Regions from separate parts of the Actinomadura formosensis genome, predicted to be linked through region 2. Evidence: riboswitches for the same ligand, from Rfam matches in the RefSeq annotation. Region 2 holds a riboswitch; the other holds the start of a gene.
The links. Region 2 has a riboswitch for cyclic di-AMP ahead of ACQP1N_RS07975 (NlpC/P60 family protein). Riboswitches for the same ligand answer to the same signal wherever they lie in the genome.
Positions count from the first base shown of each region.

Region 1: it holds a riboswitch for cyclic di-AMP, as region 2 does, so the genes downstream of both, ACQP1N_RS12490 (CHAP domain-containing protein) here and ACQP1N_RS07975 (NlpC/P60 family protein) in region 2, are expected to answer to the same signal.

Region 1 covers NZ_CP192011.1:2,637,348-2,644,380, reverse strand. Annotated here, with positions in the region: gene ACQP1N_RS12500 (NYN domain-containing protein) at 1-1,263, shown strand, start outside; gene ACQP1N_RS12495 (NlpC/P60 family protein) at 1,537-2,499, shown strand; cyclic di-AMP (ydaO/yuaA leader) riboswitch at 3,000-3,194, shown strand; cyclic di-AMP (ydaO/yuaA leader) riboswitch at 3,322-3,493, shown strand; gene ACQP1N_RS12490 (CHAP domain-containing protein) at 3,503-4,315, shown strand; gene ACQP1N_RS12485 (hypothetical protein) at 4,355-5,695, shown strand; gene ACQP1N_RS12480 (M48 family metallopeptidase) at 5,692-7,033, shown strand, end outside.
Region 2 covers NZ_CP192011.1:1,695,639-1,702,671, reverse strand. Annotated here, with positions in the region: gene ACQP1N_RS08000 (AAA family ATPase) at 1-1,055, shown strand, start outside; gene ACQP1N_RS07995 (4Fe-4S single cluster domain-containing protein) at 1,052-1,771, shown strand; gene ACQP1N_RS07990 (hypothetical protein) at 1,675-2,682, opposite strand; gene ACQP1N_RS07985 (FHA domain-containing protein) at 2,776-3,147, shown strand; gene typA (translational GTPase TypA) at 3,231-5,087, opposite strand; cyclic di-AMP (ydaO/yuaA leader) riboswitch at 5,290-5,439, shown strand; gene ACQP1N_RS07975 (NlpC/P60 family protein) at 5,447-6,469, shown strand; gene ACQP1N_RS07970 ((deoxy)nucleoside triphosphate pyrophosphohydrolase) at 6,548-6,919, opposite strand; gene ACQP1N_RS07965 (Mut7-C RNAse domain-containing protein) at 6,953-7,033, opposite strand, start outside.

The DNA.
Region 1 (7,033 bases), 940 kb from region 2:
GTGGAGGCCGCCGCCGAGCTGATCGGGTCGCTGCCCGCCGACGAGGTCCCCGCGCCGCTGCGCCGGTTCGCGCGGTTCGAGCGCCGCAAGCGCGCCAAGCTCGCCGGGCAGCACATCGCCGCGGCGCTGGAGAAGGACTCCGGCTTCCGGGAGCGGGTCGCCGAGCCGCTGCGGGAAACGCAGGCCGACCTGGTCGAGGTGGTCGAGGGCGGGCGGGTGCCGCCCGCCGCCGACCCGGTGCGCGTGGCGGTGCTGGCCTACCTGCTGCGGCCCGCGGGCTGGACGGTGCTCGTCGAGGCCGCACGCGCGGAACTGGAGCGCTCCGCGACCGCGTCGGAGGAGGAGGCCGCCGAGCGCCGCGTCGCCGCGCTGAAGGAGGAGCTGGCCGCCGCCCGCGCCGCGCGCTCGGCCGAGCTGGACAAGCTGCGCGCCGAGCTGCGCGAGACCAAGGCCGAGGTGGCCGAGCTGCGCCACAAGCTGCACGACGCCCGCACCCGGTTCAGGGCGGCGGAGGAACGCGCGGACGCGGTCGCCGAGCAGGCCGCGCGGGAACTGGCCGCCGCCCGCGAGTCGACCGCCGCGTCCGAGAAGGAGCTGCGCAGGCTGCGCGCCCGCACCGCGCACGCGGAGGCGAACGCGGAGGCCGCCAGACGGGCGGCGCGCGAGGGGCGCAACGTTGACGACGTCCGGCTGCGGATGCTGCTCGACACGCTCGTGGACGCGGCGCAGGGCATCCGCCGGGAACTGGCGCTGCCCTCCACCATCGGCCGTCCCGCGGACGCGGCGGGCGGGCTGGAGCCGGACCGGCTCGCGCATCGGGCGCTGCCCGGCCGGGCGCTGTCCGACAGCGACCCGCAGCTGCTCGACCGGCTGCTGACCCTGCCGCAGGTGCATCTGGTGGTGGACGGCTACAACGTCACGAAGACCGGCTACGGGGAACTGCCGCTGGCGGATCAGCGCAACCGGCTGGTGTCCGGGCTCGGCGGGCTGGCGGCGCAGACCCGCGCCGAGGTGACGTGCGTGTTCGACGGCGCGGAGCTGGACACGCCGGTGGCGGTCGCGGCGCCGCGCGGCGTCCGGGTACGGTTCAGCGCCCCGGGCCAGACCGCGGACGAGCTGATCGGCGAGCTGGTGCGGGCCGAGCCGTCGGGCCGTCCCGTGGTGGTGGTGTCCTCGGACCGGGAGGTCGCCGACGCGGCCCGCCGCGCCGATGCCCGGCCCTGCCCGTCCACCCTGCTGCTGCGGCGGCTGGGCCGGTCATAGGAATCCCCGAGGCCGCCAAAGAAACCCTCGCCATCCGTGATCACGGCGTCACGAAAAGTAGATGACGCTTCTCGATATCAATCAAAGAGTGACGAATCGGTTGTGACGGTTGTCCCCCCTCGCTAGTGTCGTCCGCTGATGTCGTGGACGAGAAGGGCGAGACCCATCGTGGCCAAGGATCTCAACGGGGCACCAGCGCAGAAGCGTGACCGGAGAGGTGGCCCCGCGACCAGAGGCGCCTCCCGTCGTCTGGCGGCAGCCGCCTGCCTGACCGTGACCGCCTCCCTCATGGCGCCCCCGATGGTGGCGCACGCCGAGCCCAAGCCGACCAAGACGCAGGTCCAGAAGAAGCTGAACCAGCTCAATGAGCAGATGGACCAGAAGGTCGAGCAGTACAACCAGCTCAACGAGAAGCTCAAGGTCGCCAAGAAGAAGCTCGACAGCGCGTCGAAGGCGAGCAAGCAGGAGGAGAGCGCCTTCGAGGAGCAGCGCTCCAAGATCGCCCAGATGGCCGCCGCCGCGTACAAGAACGGCGACTCCGCGGACGTGACCGGCTTTGTGGGCAGCAACGACCCGCAGGCGATCCTCGACCAGGCGGCCGTCTTCTCGCACCTGTCGCACGAGCGCAGCTCCCAGCTCACCCAGTTCCTCGCGACCGCGCAGCGGCTCCGCCGCGAGCAGGCGCAGGCCAAGGCCGCCTACGACGACGTGAAGGCCAAGACCAAGGAGCTGAAGGACCAGAAGACCAAGCTCGACAAGGAAGTCGAGAAGCAGAAGAAGCTGCTGCGGCGGTTCGGTACCAGCACGCCCTCCGGCGGCGGCCACCGCGGCGGGTCCGGCGGTTCGGGCGGTTCGGGCGGCACCTACAACGGCCCGGCCAGCGGCCCGGCCCGCACGGCGCTCAACTTCGCCTACGCCCAGCTCGGCAAGCCGTACCAGTACGGCGCGGAGGGCCCGGGCTCCTACGACTGCTCCGGCCTGACCATGAAGTCGTGGGCGGCGGCGGGCGTCAGCATCACCCGCACCACGAACTCGCAGTGGGCCGCGACCAAGCGGGTGGCCAAGAGCGACCTGCAGCCGGGCGACCTGGTGTTCTTCAGCGGGCTCGGCCACGTCGGCCTCTACATCGGCGGCGGCAAGATGATCCACGCCCCGCACACCGGCGACGTCGTCAAGATCAGCGACATCACCTCGGGCTACTACCTGAGCAATTACTACGGCGCCGGGCGCCCCTGACGGCCCGCCCCACACCCCGCGGAGGGCGTGACGGAGCTCTCTTTTTCGCAACGGACCAGGCTTGACCTGGTCCGTTGTTAATTTTGTAGGGGTTTGCCTTCTGTTGGGGCTTTGGTACGTTGTCACCACTCACGGCGCCCTCCAGACGCCGTGGCCCCGCGGCGCCCGCCAGGCGCCCCGACCCCGCGCGGCGCGTTCGTCCGCCGCGTGACGGCGGCACGAGCCATGTGCCGCCACCCGGGCGGCACGACCCACGCGTCGCCCCCGCGGCACCGGACGGTGCCGCACAGCGGTCCCACCCGGACCGCACGGCCGACCTGGGCCACCGTGCGCACGCTCACGGCGTGCATGGCGCTGAGCGCGCAGCCACGGCGGTTCCCCCGGGTCAGGCATCCCGGACGCCCCCGGAACCGGGCCGGCGTCCGCACACAACATCAGGCGCCGCTCGTTCGCACGCGGGAGACAGGTCCCGCGCCGGGCCCCATCTCGCCCCCAGGATCGCAGCGGCAGCGCCGAATCCGCCGAAGCGCGGAACCGGGGACCCACATCGCCGGAGTCCGGGAGACCTCCCGGACGGGCATTCCGGCACCCGGGGTGAATCGGCGTGTCTCTCCCACCCCCGGTGAGAGCCGCCGTAGGGCCACTTCCACGCCCGAACCCGTCAGCTAACCCGGTAGGCGTCTGGAAGAGCGAAGGAGTGAGTTCCGCAGCGTTACCTGGGCGTGGCCGCCCATCGTGCGGCCACGCCCGGACCCTCCCTGCACTCCGCGGGCGCCTCCGCCCGCGCGAGCCCCCATCCGAAACCGGTGTGCCCGTCCCCTGGGCACGCCACCGCCGAGTCCGCGGACCGCCGTGCGCATGTGCACCGGACGCGGAGCCGGGGACCCATCGTGTCCTTTCCCTTTCGGGGTGAATCGGCCTGCCCGCAGGCCGTAGGGCGCCTTCCAGGCCCGAACCCGTCAGCTAACCCGGTAGGCGGCATGGAAGTCGAGGAGATCCCCCCTTGCCACGCGAGCATTGCAAGAAGGTCCCGGGCCGGCACCGCAAGCCGGGCCCCCTGTCCCTGACATGGCGGACGACCGGCGGCATAGTCGTCAGCGCCGCCGTCCTCGGTACCGCGGCGGCCACCGCGCAGGCGTCCGTCCTGCCGTTCGGCTCCGCCCCGGCGACGGCCGCGGCGGCCGGTGCCACCCCCATCAAGAAGACGGACACCAAGAAGGCGGACAAGGGCCCGGCCAAGAGCACGTCCAAGGCCGAGCCCCGGACGTCCCCCGCACAGAAAACCCAGGACCGCCCGAAGGCCGCCCCCCAGAAGACCGGGGATGCCCGGCCCACCGCCGACGACGCCATCAAGCTCGCCAAGTCCCAGGTCGGTGTGGAAGAGGACGGCGGCGGCGAGACCAAGTTCCAGAAGTGGTACATGGGCACCGCGCGCGCCGGGGAGACCGTCGCCCGCGACGGCGGCTCCATCAGCGAGTACGGCGACGCCCAGTGGTGCGACATGTTCATCTCCTGGATCGGCGAGCAGATCGGCTTCACCGACCAGATCGGCAGCGACGCCTGGACCGTCGCCCACGCCCGCTGGTTCCAGGAGCACGGCCGCTGGGGCACCGACCCGAGGCCGGGCGCGATCGTCTTCTACGCCTGGGACGGCAGCAAGGACGTCGAGGACATCCGGCACGTCGGCATGGTGGCCAAGAAGGTCGACGACAGCACGATCGAAGCCGTCGAGGGCAACACCGGCAACGCCGTCAGGATCAAGGAGCGCTCGGCCGACGACATCGTCGGCTACGGCTACCCCGACTACAAGCCGTGATGAGCCCCCGGACGACGCGGGCTGCATAGGATCACGCCCATGGAGGACGGTCCGGAGCACGGCGGTCCGGAGCACAGCGGTCCCGTGACGCGACGCAGGGCTCTCGCCCTGGGCGCGGGCGGGGCCGCCGTGCTGGCCGCGGGAGGCGCCGGCCTGCTCGGCTTCCGGTCCGGCGGCGGCGCGGCATCGCCTGCCCGCACCCCCAGGGCCGCCGCGCCGTTCAGCCTCGACGCCGCCCGCGCCACCCTCGCCAACCGCGCCCGCGCCGTGCGGGACGGCGACCGCGTCGCGTTCCTCGCCACAGTGGGCGACGCGCCCAAGGCGTTCCAGGACGTCCAGGCCCGCATATACGGCAACCTCCGCAAGCTCCCGCTGGAAGGCTGGCAGGAGCACATCTCCGGCACCCAGGCCATGGACGACGAGAGCGCGGTGGTCCGCCTGGAGGTGCGCTACAAACTGCGGGGCTTCGACAAGGGATACGTGAGCCGCACCCGCTACCTCACGCTCGCCCCCGGCTCCGGCACCTGGACGATCGTCGGCGATGGGACGGCCCACGGCTTCAAGGACGACGCCGACATCTGGGACGCCGGCCCCCTGACCGTGGTCAAGGGCCGCGCCAGCCTCGTCATAGGCGACACCACCGGCCTCGAAGGCATCGCCAAGCGGCTGGACGCCGCCGCGCCGGTCGTCACGGGCGTCGTCGGCAAGGGGTGGGCCCAGCGGGTCGTCGCGCTCGTCCCCGCCGGCACGGCCCTCGCCTCCGCTCTGGCCGGGCCCGGCCAGAGCCTCGGGCAGATCGCCGCGCTCGCCACCGTCGTGCCCCCCGCGCGAGTCGAGGCGGACGAGGGGAAACGGCCCCCCACACCTTCCGGAATGTCCCCGGCGCCGTCCACCGGCGGCCGGGGCGAGGACAGGGTCATCGTCTCCCCCGGCACCTTCGGCCGCCTCAACGGACTCGGCCGCGACGTCGTCCTGACGCACGAGCTGACCCACGTCGCCACCGGCGGCGCCCGCGACCGGCGCACCCCGCTGTGGCTCATCGAGGGCTTCGCCGACTATGTCGGCTACCGGCGGGTCAAGATCAGCGTCCGGTCGGCGGCGGGCGAGCTGCGCCGCGAGGTCACCGCCGGACGGCCGCCGGACGCCCTGCCCGCGGCGGCCGAGTTCGCCGGCGGCTCCCCGCGACTCTCCCAGGCATACCAGGAGGCATGGCTCGCCTGCCGGATGGTCGCCGACCGGTACGGTGAGCCGGCGCTCGTGCGGCTCTACCGGGCCGCCGGGCGCGTCCCGGAGGCCGCCGCGCTGCGCGACGTGCTGGGCCTCCCCCGGGACCGATTCACCACCCTGTGGCGCGACTATGTGAAGAAGGAGCTCGCATGAGCGAGGCGGAGGCGGACGAGGGCCGGGTGGACGGGAACGGGAACGGGAGCGAGGCCGTCGCCGGCGGGCCCGGCCGGACCGCCCGGGCGCGGCGTCCCCGGATCGCCGCCGCGGTCGCCGCCGCCGTGCTGTTCGCCTCGGTCGCGGCCGTCCTCGCCCTGACCACCCCGTGGAATCCGCTCCCCGGCCACGTCCCCGGCGGACGCGTCAAGGCCGATCCCGCGCTCGATTTCTCCCCCGCCGAGATCTCCCGCTCCGGGGCGTTCGACTCGGCCGTCAACCCGCCCGCCTACGCGGGGCTCCTCGCGGGCCTCGCGCTGATCCTCGTCCTCGGCCTGACCCCGCTCGGCGCCCGCTTCATCGGCCGGGTCACCGCCCGTACCCGCCGCCGCCCGCTCACAATCATCGTCGCGGCCATCGCGCTCACGACGCTGCTGCGTCTCGCCGGGCTCCCGTTCCGCATCTGGAGCGAGTCGGTGCTGCGCCGGTACGGGCTGTCCACGCAGGGCTGGCCCGCGTGGCTCGTCGACCAGTTGAAGTCCCTCGGCGTCACCTGGGTCGTCTCCACCGTCGCCCTGCTGCTCCTGTACGCCCTCATCCGCCGGTTCCCGCGCTACTGGTGGGCGGGCGCCGCCGCGGGCGGGTTCGTCCTCGTAGTACTCGTGTCGTTCATCTACCCGATCGCGGTCGAGCCGGTGTTCAACAGGTTCCACTCGCTGCCGCAGGGGCAGTTGCGCAGCGACCTGCTCGCGATGGCGAAGCGCGACGGTGTGCCCGTCGAGGACGTCCTCATCGCGGACGCCTCCCGCCGGACGACGTCGCTGAACGCCTACGTGTCCGGGTTCGGCTCCACCCGCCGCATCGTCCTGTACGACACGCTGCTGAAGTCACCGCGCCCGCAGATCGAGTCGATCGTCGGGCACGAGCTGGGCCACGCCAAGCGCGACGACGTCCTGTGGGGCACGCTGGTGGGCGCGCTGGGCATCGCCGGGGCGCTGTGCCTGCTGTACCCCCTGATGACCTCTCCGCGGCTTCTGCGGCGCGCGGGAGTCGATCCCGGCGGCGCCCCGCCGGGTGCGCCCGGCGGGCGCGGGACGCGCGGGGCGGCGGACCCGCGCTCCCTCGCCCTCCTGCTCGCGCTCGTGACCGCCGGGACGCAGCTCGCCGCGCCCGTCCAGAACCTCGTCAGCCGGCGCATCGAGGCCCGGGCGGACGCGCACGCCCTGAACCTCACCCGCGACCCGTTGACGTTCGTGTCGATGCAGCGCGCGCTGTCGGTGCGCAACATCTCCGATCTGAGCCCCGACGCCATGGAGTACCTGCTGTGGATGACCCACC
Region 2 (7,033 bases):
TCGGCGTGCTCGACAACCCGTGGAGCCGCGGTCATCTGCGGCGCCGGGTGCTGGACGGGGAGAAGCGCGTCCCGGAGCGGGTGATCGGGCAGCCGCAGGCCGTCACCAAGACCCTCGACATCCTCAAGCGGGCGGTGCTCGGGCTGTCGGGCGCGCAGGCGACCCGGTCCGGCAGCCGGCCGCGCGGCGTGCTGTTCTTCGCCGGCCCGACCGGCACCGGCAAGACCGAGCTGGCGAAGGCGATCACCGAGCTGGTGTTCGGGGACGAGTCCGCCTACCTGCGCTTCGACATGAGCGAGTTCTCCGGCGAGGGGTCCGGCGACCGGCTGATCGGGTCGCCGCCCGGGTACGTGGGCCACGAGGCGGGCGGGGAGCTGACCAACGCCGTCCGCGAGGACCCCTTCCGGGTGATCCTCTTCGACGAGATCGAGAAGGCGCACCCGCGCATCCTGGACAAGTTCCTGCAGATCCTGGAGGACGGCCGGCTCACCGACGGGCGCGGCAACACCGTCCACTTCTCCGAGGCGATCCTGATCTTCACCTCGAACCTCGGGATGTACGTCCCGGGCCGCGACCTGACCACTCGTGACGCGTCCCCGTACGGGGCGCCCGACCGTGTGCAGAACATCACACCGGGAATGTCGTACGACGAGGTCGAGCAGCGCATCAAGAGCGCGGTCGCCGACCATTTCACCGAGGTTCTGAACCGGCCCGAGCTGCTCAACCGGTTCGGCGACAACATCGTCGTGTTCGACTTCATCTCCGCCGAGGCCGCGCACAAGATATTCGACCTGCAGTTCGCGAACATCTGCCGCCGGGTCACCGAGGAGCACCGGCTCGTCCTCGCCGTGAAGGGGAACGCGCTGGAGACGCTGCGCGAGTGGTGCACGGAGGAGCTGGACAAGGGCGGACGCGGCATCGGGATGGCGCTGGAGTCGCATTTCGTCAATCCGCTGGCGCGCGCGCTGTTCGACCGGGAGCTCGTCTCGGACGAGAAGGTCACCGTCACCGGCATCCGCCGTGAGGGAAGCATCGTCCATCTGGACCTCCAGTGACCGGGGAGACGCTGCTGCTCGCCAAGGCGCACTACCCGGTGACCACACTCGGCCCCGGGACCCGCGCGGGCATCTGGACGCAGGGCTGCACGCTGCACTGTCACGGCTGCCTGTCCAGGGACACCTGGGACGCCGACCCGCGCCGCGCGGTGCCCGTTGAAACGGTCCTAGGATGGCTCGCGTCCCTGCCGGGACCGGTGGACGGAGTGACCATTTCCGGTGGTGAGCCGTTCCAGCAGCCGGCCGCGCTGGCGGCCCTGCTGCGCGGTGTCCACGCGTGGCGGGACGCCCCCGGCCGTGAGACGATTGCGGTGGACATATTGGTTTACAGCGGATATGTCTACTCTCGGCTCTCCCGGGGCGGCGAGACACGGGAGATCCTGGACATGTGCGATGCCGTGATCACGGGCCCGTACGTCGACCGGCTGAATCCCGGGGGGCGACACCCCGGGGACGGCTCTCTACTCTGGAGGGGGTCGGCCAACCAGCGTGTCGTGCCGCTGTCCCCGCTGGGGCACGAGCGGTACGGGGCACTGGCCGGCGTCGGGAAGACTGGAGAAGGAACAGGGCCCCGAGTACAGGTGTCCGTGGACGAAGGGCCGGAGGGAAGGCGGGTGTACTACATCGGGATCCCGCGGAGGGGCGATATGGAGCACCTCACGTCGAGGCTCGACCGCGCCGGGGTGCGCTCGGGGGATGTGTCATGGCGACCTTGAACTGTCCTGTCTGTGACGAAGCACACCAGCCGAACGATCTGCTCTGCATGAACTGCGGGGCCAATCTGGCGCGCGGTGGCGGTGCCCCCCGGCAGGGCCCGGGCGGGTACGACGACCAGCAGCCGCCGCGGATGTCCCCGCCGCCCGGACCGGGCCAGTACGGCCAGCCACCGCACGGGCAGCCCCAGCAGGGGCAGCCCCAGTACGGGCAACCGCAGCAGTCCCACGACCCGTACGGGCAGCAGGGCCCCCAGCACCAGCAGCCGGGACCGTCCGGGCAGCCGCAGGACCCGTGGGGCGCGCCGCAGCAGCCGGACGCGTGGGGGGCGCCCATGCCCCAGGGGCAGGACCAGCACGGCCAGCCCCAGCACGGGCAGTACGGCCAGCCACCGCACGGCGGGCCCCAGCAGGGGCAGCCCCAGCAGGGGCAGCCGCAGCACGGGGGCCAGCCGCCGATGCACCAGCAGCAGCCGGCCGACCCGTGGGGGATGCCCCAGCCGTCCCAGGATCAGTGGGGTGCGCCGCAACAACAGCCCCAGGACCAGTGGGGTGCGCCGCAACAGCAGCAGTCTCCGCCGCCCGACCAGTACCAGCCGCCGCAGGACCAGTACCAGCCGCGCGAGCCGCAGTACCAGCCGCGCGACCAGTACCAGCCCCAGGACCAGTACGGCGGTGCACCGCAGGATCAGTACCAGCCGCCGCAGGATCAGTACCAGCCGCCGCAGGACCAGTACGGCGCGCCGCAGCCCGGCCCGGCGGACCACCAGTTCGGCCCGCCGCCGCAGCAGCAGCACGGGCAGATCCCGCATGGCGGACCCCAGCACGGGGGTCCGCCGCACGGGGCGCCTCAGCACGGAGGTCCCCAGCACGGAGGTCCCCAGCACGGGGGCCAGCCGCCGCTGCCGCCGCATGGCCGCGAGGCGACGCTCCTGCCGCCCGACCACAACCAGGGCCAGCGTCCCGCCCCCGACAGCACGGCGTTCATGTGTCCGTACTGCGAGGCGGTGCTGAGCAACCCGGGAGCCGCCCAGTGCGACTCCTGTCTGCGTCCCCTGCCGAAGCAGGGCACCCCCGTCCTGCGCGTGCAGTTCCCCACGGGTGAGCTGAAGGTGTCCGTCGGCCAGCATCTCGTGCTCGGCCGGGACGCGGGCCAGTCGCCGGTGGCGTCCACGTTCACGCAGTACGACAACGTGTCGCGGCGCCACTCGACGGTGTGGCTCGACCCGTCCGGGACGGCCTGGGTACGGGACGAAGGCTCCACCAACGGGACGTTCGTCAACGGTGAGCGCCTCCCCCGCGGTGTGGAGGCGCCCCTCCGCGACGGCGACCAGCTCCGCCTGGCCGCCGACGTGACGGGCACCGTCCAGCTGAAGTGACCGGAGCGTGAAAGGGGCGGCCCCGGGGGTTCTGAGAACCCCGGGGCCGCCCCTTCTCGTGTGCCCTGTCAGCCCGCGGCGGGTCAGCCGGCGGCGCGCTTGGTGCGGGCGCGCGTGCGCTCGCGCTCCTTGGCGTCCAGCACGACCTTGCGGATGCGGACGGCGGACGGCGTCACCTCGACGCACTCGTCCTCGCGGCAGAACTCCAGCGCCTCCTCCAGCGACAGGATGCGCGGCGGGGTGAGCCGCTCCAGCTCGTCGCCGGTGGACGACCGCATGTTCGTGAGCTTCTTCTCCTTGGTGATGTTGACGTCCATGTCGTCGGCGCGGGAGTTCTCCCCGACGATCATGCCCTCGTACACCTCGGTGGTCGGCCCGACGAAGAACGTGCCGCGCTCCTGCAGGTTCGTGATCGCGTACGCGGTGGCGGCACCGGCGCGGTCGGCGACCAGCGACCCGGACGGGCGGGTGCGCAGCTCACCGAACCAGGGCTCGTAGTCCTCGAAGACGTGGTGCGCCATCCCGGTGCCCCGCGTCTCCGTCATGAACTCGGTACGGAACCCGATCAGGCCGCGCGCCGGGACGAGGAACTCCATCCGGACCCAGCCGGTGCCGTGGTTCGTCATGTGCTCCATGCGGCCCTTGCGGACCGCCATGAGCTGCGTGACGGCGCCCAGGTGCTCCTCGGGGATGTCGACGGTGAGCCGCTCGACCGGCTCGTGCTTCCTGCCGTCGATGTCCTTGGTGACGACCTGCGGCTTGCCGACGGTCAGCTCGTAGCCCTCGCGGCGCATGTTCTCGACCAGGATCGCGAGCGCCAGCTCACCGCGGCCCTGCACCTCCCAGGAGTCCGGGCGCTCGGTCGGCAGCACCCGGAGCGAGACGTTGCCGACGAGCTCGCGGTCGAGCCGGTCCTTGACCATGCGGGCGGTGACCTTGGTGCCCTTCTCGCGACCGGCCATCGGCCCGGTGTTGGTGCCGATCGTCATCGAGATCGCGGGCTCGTCCACGGTGATCAGCGGCAGCGGGCGCGGGTCGTCGGGGTCGGCGATGGTGTCGCCGATCATGATCTCCGGGATGCCGGCGATCGCGATGATGTCGCCCGGCCCCGCCTCGTCGGCGGGCTTGCGGGTGAGCGCCTCGGTCATCAGCAGCTCGGTGATCTTGACCCGCTCGATGCTGCCGTCGTGCCGGCACCAGGCGACCTGCTGGCCCTTCTTGATCGTCCCGGCGTGCACGCGGCACAGCGCGATCCGGCCGAGGTAGCTGGAGGCGTCCAGGTTCGTCACGTGCGCCTGCAGCGGCGCGTCCGGGTCGTAGGACGGTGCCGGGATCGTCTCGGTGATGACCTTGAACAGCGGCTCCAGGTCCGCGCTGTCCGGCATGGCGCCGTCGGCGGGCTTGTCCAGCGAGGCCCGCCCGGCGCGGCCGGACGCGTACACGATCGGGAAGTCGATCTGGTCCTCGTCGGCGTCGAGGTCCATGAACAGCTCGTACGTCTCGTCCACGACCTCGTCGATGCGGGCGTCGGGACGGTCGGTCTTGTTCACCACCAGGATCACCGGCAGCCGCGCGGCGAGCGCCTTGCGCAGCACGAACCGGGTCTGCGGGAGCGGGCCCTCGCTGGCGTCCACCAGCAGGACGACGCCGTCCACCATGGACAGCCCGCGCTCGACCTCGCCGCCGAAGTCGGCGTGGCCCGGCGTGTCGATGATGTTGACGGTCAGCCCGCCGTGCCGGACGGCGGTGTTCTTCGCGAGAATGGTGATGCCCTTCTCGCGCTCCAGGTCGTTGGAGTCCATGACCCGGTCGTCGACGTCCTGGTTCTCGCGAAAGGCCCCGGACTGCCAGAGCATGGCGTCCACCAGCGTCGTCTTTCCGTGGTCGACGTGGGCGACGATCGCAACGTTCCGGAGGTCGTCGCGCGTGGAGATGGGCATGCGGGTTACCTTGCGTGAGGTTTCAGGGAGTCGCCGCAGAAACACGGCAGCACTCCATTCTACGCGCCGCCGCGTACCACCCATCCCGAGCCGCCGCGCACCACCCGTCGTGGACCTTCACACGGGCCCCGATTCGCATACTTTGCTCATCCTTTGTAATCTGCCCGAGATCCGGTCGTCCGGAGTCCCACCCCCAGGGGCTGCGACCGGAACGCCGAATCTCCCGCTCGCCGGGAGAACCGGGGACCCACACTCCCGGGGTGAATCGACGCGTGTCGCAGGGCGCCCGTCGTAGGGCGACTCCTGGCCCGAACCCGTCAGCTAACCCGGTAGGCGCCCGAGGAGAGGAGAACACCGGCTTGGCACCGGAACCCCACTGGCGACGCGCTGCACCCACCGCCACCGCGGCCGCCCTGCTCCTGATCGGCCTCGGCGCCACCGCACCCGTCGCCGCGCACGCCGCGTCTCCCTTCCGGCCCTCCGCCGCCACGGCCCCGGTCACGCCGAGCCCGACTCCGACGACGGAGCAGGGGCTGCGCAAGAGCCTGGACGCGCTGAACGAAGAGGCCGAGATCCTCACCGAGAAGTACAACAAGACCCGCGTCGAGCTGGGCAAGGCGCAGAAGGCCCAGCAGGCCGCCGCCAAGACCGCGGCGACACTGCGCGACCAGGCCGCGCCCGCCCGCGAGCAGCTCGGGCGGATGGCCGCCGCGAACTACATGGCCGGTGCCCCCGACACCATCTTCGGCGCGACCGGGTCCCCGGGCGGGCTGTCCGACAGCGCGTACCTCGTGCAGAACCAGGCCAACGCCGTCCACGCCCTGCAGAAGCAGATCGAGCAGGCCGAGGCCGCCCAGCGCGAAGCGGAGGCCAGGACCGCGCAGGTCAAGAAGGCCGCGGAGGACGCCAAGAACGCCCGCGCGGCGGCCAAGGCCAAGGTCACCGAGGTGATGAAGCGGCTCGACAAGCTGACCACCACCCACATCAAGGACCCGCGCACCGGCCTCACCGCCACCGTGAAGGGCTCGGACCTGCCGGCCAAGATGGCGCGCAAGGCGCTCACCAAGCTCGGCTCCCCCTATGTGTGGGCCGCCGCCGGGCCGAGCAGCTTCGACTGCTCCGGCCTCGTCGTCTGGGCCTACGCCCAGGTCGGCAAGCCCGGCCTGCCGCACTACACCGGTGACCTGTTCGCGCTGGGCACGAAGGTCTCGCGCGGCGCGCTGCGTTCGGGCGACCTCGTGTACTTCGGCGGCAACCTCCACCACATGGGCATCTACCTCGGCGGCGGCAAGTTCCTGCACGCACCGCAGACCGGCGATGTGGTGAAAATCTCCAACCTGTCCGACCGGTCCGACTACGCGGGCGCCAACCGCATCTCCTGACCCGCTCCCCCGTCCGCCGCACGCGGACCACAGGCGTCGGGGGCTTCCTGCGGCGCGGCAGGAAGCCCCCGTCACTCCTCAGCCGAGGCCCTGCGCGGCGAGGACGTCGATGACCGGACGGTCACCGGGCAGCCATGCCACGTCGTAAAGCTCACCCGGAGTCAGCCAGCGGAGCGCGAGATGCTCCAGCGCCCGCGGCTCGCCCTCGACGATCTCCGCCGTCCACACGCGCAGCAGGCTCCGCTCGCTCAGCCGCCAGTCGCCGCCGATCCGGCGGCCGAGCCGCACCTTGATCGCCAGTTCCTCGTGGCACTCGCGTACCAGGGCGTCCTCATCCGACTCGCCCGGATCGACCTTCCCACCCGGCAGTTCCCAGCCGCCCGCCATGTGCGGCGGCTCGGCCCGCTGCGCGCTGAGCAGCCGTCCGTCCGCGATGATCGCGGCTCCCACCACGACGAGATCGATGTCGACCAGCCCCTCTCCTCATCTCTTCGACACCGCGGCTTCGGTGCGCCCGTTCCCCCGGACGGCCTCGACGAGCTCGGTCGCCTCCCGGACGATCTC